2 regions of the Paraclostridium sp. genome follow, and region 1 is predicted to be linked to the other one. Evidence: a T-box and tRNA genes for the amino acid it is inferred to sense, from the RefSeq annotation. Region 1 holds a T-box; the other holds one or more tRNA genes.
The links. The T-box of region 1 lies ahead of ACRCYC_RS16015 (valine--tRNA ligase). A T-box ahead of a tRNA ligase gene usually reads a tRNA of that ligase, here a tRNA-Val.
Positions count from the first base shown of each region.

Region 2: it encodes a tRNA-Val, which carries the amino acid that the T-box ahead of ACRCYC_RS16015 (valine--tRNA ligase) is inferred to sense. The anticodon was not compared.

Region 1 is NZ_JBOFKN010000205.1:82,784-85,048, forward strand. It holds gene ACRCYC_RS16015 (valine--tRNA ligase) at 1-860, opposite strand, end outside; T-box leader at 919-1,148, opposite strand; gene ACRCYC_RS16020 (polysaccharide deacetylase family protein) at 1,216-2,040, opposite strand; gene phoU (phosphate signaling complex protein PhoU) at 2,188-2,265, opposite strand, start outside.
Region 2 is NZ_JBOFKN010000212.1:57,205-59,469, forward strand. It holds gene ACRCYC_RS16620 (LytR/AlgR family response regulator transcription factor) at 1-682, opposite strand, end outside; tRNA gene ACRCYC_RS16625 (tRNA-Val) at 812-887, opposite strand; tRNA gene ACRCYC_RS16630 (tRNA-Glu) at 893-967, opposite strand; tRNA gene ACRCYC_RS16635 (tRNA-Lys) at 988-1,063, opposite strand; tRNA gene ACRCYC_RS16640 (tRNA-Thr) at 1,073-1,147, opposite strand; tRNA gene ACRCYC_RS16645 (tRNA-Asp) at 1,159-1,235, opposite strand; tRNA gene ACRCYC_RS16650 (tRNA-Val) at 1,245-1,320, opposite strand; tRNA gene ACRCYC_RS16655 (tRNA-Glu) at 1,329-1,403, opposite strand; tRNA gene ACRCYC_RS16660 (tRNA-Lys) at 1,409-1,484, opposite strand; gene ACRCYC_RS16665 (acetamidase/formamidase family protein) at 1,777-2,265, shown strand, end outside.

The sequences.
Region 1 (2,265 bases):
TCAAAGTCATTAGGGTCATGAGCTGGAGTCATTTTTACTGCACCAGTCCCGAAATCTAAATCAACATAATCATCAGCAACTATTATAAGTTCTCTATCTATCATAGGAAGTATTGCATGCTTTCCTACTAAATGAGTATATCTCTCATCTTCTGGATTTACAGCTATACCTGTATCTCCTAACATTGTTTCTGGTCTAGTTGTAGCTATTTCTAGGAACTCATCACTACCAGCTATTGGGTATTTTATATGATAGAACTTTCCATCATGCTCTTCATGCTCAACTTCTGCATCAGATAATGTAGTTTTACAATCTGGACACCAGTTTATTATTCTGTTTCCTTTGTATATTTGACCTTTTTCATATAGTTTCACAAAGAACTCTGTAACTGCTTCATTACATCCTTCATCCATTGTGAATCTTTCTCTATCCCAGTCACAAGAATCTCCTAACTGTTTCATTTGGTCTACTATTTTTCTACCAAACTCATTTCTCCAGTCCATAGCTCTATTTAAGAATTCTTCTCTTCCTAATTCGTACTTAGTTTTTCCTTCTTGCTCTTTTATTCTTTCAACAACCTTAACCTCTGTTGCTATAGAAGCATGGTCTGTTCCTGGTTGCCATAAAGCTTCATACCCGTCCATTCTCTTCCATCTTATAAGTATATCTTGTAATGTATGGTCAAGCGCGTGTCCCATGTGTAATTGGCCTGTTATGTTTGGTGGGGGAAGCATTATTGTAAACGGCTTTTTATTTGGATCTGGCTTAGATTTAAATAATCCTTCTTCTTCCCACTTTGAATATAATCTCGATTCAAAGTCTTTCGGATTATACGTTTTTGGTAAATTAGTATTTTCCATATAGATTCCTCCTATTTGTATTTTATATATTTGAAAATTAAAAAGAGCTCCCCATCCATTTAAGGACGAAGAGCTCGCGTTACCACCTTAATTTTATATATGAATTTAAATCAATTCATATATAACACTTAATAAATTTAACGATTCTCACCGTCTAGGCCTACTACTACTTCAGCTTAGAAACTCCAAAGCTACATTCTGCAATTCATTTCTTAGAAAGTTTTTCAGCCGGTGAACTTTCCTCTCTGTAAGTTGAGTTTGCATACTCCTCTTTTTCTCAGTTTTTAAATATTCTTATTATCTATTAATTATATATAATCACTATTATTATTGTCAATGTTTATAAATATTATATTCAGTTAGTTAAATTTTGTTTCCAATAATTTTTAGGCGTATCTCTTTCATCTATAGGAAGAATTGTATACCCTTTCGATTTTAATACATCTATTATTCCTTGAAGAGCTTTTACACTTTGTTCTTTTTCGTGCATAAGTAAAACTATTTCTTTATGCTGTCCTGAATATTTTGCTACATTATCCACTATGTCTTTAGGTGTTGCTCTCCAGTCTTCTGTATCTAAATTCCAGTCCCATATTTTATACCCAGCATTTACTAGTGCATCATAATCTTCTTTTGAGGCATATGGTTTACTTCCATAAGGTAACCTTATAAGGTTTGATTTTTGATTTGTAATTTCTTCTAATGTCTCTTTACACTTATCAAATTCATTTACTGCTGACTGTGGAGTTTTATACAAAATATTTATATCATGACTTACACTATGAAAACCTAGAGCATGTTTTTGATTAGCCATATTTTTCAATGATTCTTGGTATTTTTTCATATTACCTTCTACCATAAAAAAAGTAGCCTTCACATTGTTTTTGTTTAATATTTTCAGTATATCATTTGTGTATTTTGAAGGACCATCATCTATAGTTATATACGCAATTTTTTCTGGTTTAGGTCTTGGTCCTCTATTGCATATATTACTTGTTTGTATCATAAGTTGTGTCAGTGTTAAATTTTCACTATTTAATAAATTTATCTCTATGTTATTGTTACTATTAACTTTATCATTCGATATTCCAACTATGTTGCCATATGTAATAAATATTAAAACTAAAAGCAATATTACTATAAACATATTTAAAAAAATAGGTTTAATCCTTCTTTTCATCCCCATTTCCCCTTTATATTATTAATAAGCACTATATTAATAATTATTATTGACACTAATTTCAATCTCTATAGCCTTTATTTAATAAATATGTTTATAGTCGTTAAAATATTAGTACAAAAAAATAAAACTACTTATTTTGTAGTTTTATCCAATCTCTATCATATCGCCTTTTAACGCATATATTATATATTCACATATATTTGTAGTGTGATCTCCAATTCT
Region 2 (2,265 bases), on a different contig from region 1:
TACTTTTAAAATCTTTAAATCTATGTCTGCTTATCAACACTTCTTCTTTATTTTCAAGTATAGCTACATATTGTTTTATATTTTCTACATAATCTATATTTACTAAAAAACTTTTATGACACCTATAAAAATTATGATTTTCTAATTCTCCTTCTATTTTATCCATAGTCATTTTTGTTTCATAAATTTTATTTTCTGTATGTATGCTCATATCTTGTCTTTGTATTTCAATATATGTTATATCTGATATGTCTATTTTATAAGTTTCACTCTTATTTTCAACTAATATAAACTTGTTTTTTTTATTTACAATCTCATTTATACAACTTAAAATATGTTTTTTTAACTCTTCATATTTTATAGGCTTTAATAAATACCTATAAGCCCTAACTTCATACCCTTCTTGTATATATTCAATAAGTGATGTTGTAAAAATTATTTCTGGGTTATTTTTATCTATTTCTCTTATTTTTCTAGCAACATCCATTCCATTTATTTTTTGCATTTGGATATCTAATATAAATATATCCCTATTTATAGGATAATTATTTAATAATTCTTCCCCACTTTTATATATTTTTAAATTATACTCAATACTATTTTCTTCTAACATTTGTTTGAGAAACTTTTCTATCGTTTTCTGATGTTGTATTTGATCTTCACATAAAATTATTTCTATCATATTATCCCCTGTATCTATATATCTTTTTTATATTCTTACATAACTATTATACCTAATTTTTCCATAAACCTTAAGAAATACTATTTTAAACACAAAAAAACTCCTGGATAATATCCAAGAGTTTTTAACTGGTGGGATTAACAGGGCTCGAACCTGTGACCCCCTGCTTGTAAGGCAGGTGCTCTCCCAGCTGAGCTATAATCCCAAAACTGGTGACCCATAGGGGAATCGAACCCCTGTTACCGCCGTGAAAGGGCGGTGTCTTGACCGCTTGACCAATGGGCCTAATTTATTGCAAAAAAAAATGGTGATCCATCCGCGACTCGAACGCGGGACACCCTGATTAAAAGTCAGGTGCTCTACCGACTGAGCTAATGGATCATCTTTTTATGGAGCTAGTGATAGGAATCGAACCTACAACCTGCTGATTACAAGTCAGCTGCTCTACCGTTGAGCCACACTAGCAATGTGTGTTTTGGCGACCTGGAAGGGACTCGAACCCTCGACCTCCAGCGTGACAGGCTGGCATTCTAACCAACTGAACTACCAGGCCGCATATATATGGTGGGACTAACAGGGCTCGAACCTGTGACCCCCTGCTTGTAAGGCAGGTGCTCTCCCAGCTGAGCTATAGTCCCACAACTATTGGTGACCCATAGGGGAATCGAACCCCTGTTACCGCCGTGAAAGGGCGGTGTCTTGACCGCTTGACCAATGGGCCTAAAATGGTGATCCATCCGCGACTCGAACGCGGGACACCCTGATTAAAAGTCAGGTGCTCTACCGACTGAGCTAATGGATCATATTTGGCTGAGATGTTGTTTCGACTTTTTTCGTTCGCCTTACCAACAAATATTATTATATTAGCTTTGTTAACTTTCGTCAACACTTTTTGTGATTTTTTTTTATTTTTTTAACTAAATTATTCAAATACCCTATTTTTCAATGGTTTAATCCTATAATTATCGTATTATTTTATGTATTTTTTATAAAAATATTCAAAATTTCATTTTTATTTTTATTTTCTTTTTTCATTTTTTTTATAAAATTTTTTGTAATATAATATATATATACTAAATAAAGGGGGTAAATTTATGAACTTTATAAAAAAAGAAAATCATACATTTACATTTTCAAATTTAAATAAACCAGTAATTAAAGTAAAGTCAGGAAGTAATATAGTATTTGAAACTTATGATTGCTTGTGCGATCAAGTAAAATGTAGTACTGATAATTTAGATAGAATAGATTTCGATAAAGTAAACCCAGCTACGGGACCTTTATATATAGAAAATGCAATGCCTAATCAAACGTTAAAAGTTACTATACAATCTATTGAATTGCAAGGAGATGCAGTTGCAATGGCAGGTCCTGATGTAGGTGCTCTTGGCCATAGATTAGATACTATGACTCATAATATTTTAAAAATAGAAAATAATAAAGCTTTATTTAAAAATTTGGAACTTCCTTTAAATAAAATGATTGGTGTTATAGGTGTTGCTCCAGCTAATGAAAGTATAAATTGTGGAACTCCTGGTAGCCACGGTGGAAATATGGACTGCAAAATAATAGCTGAAGGATCT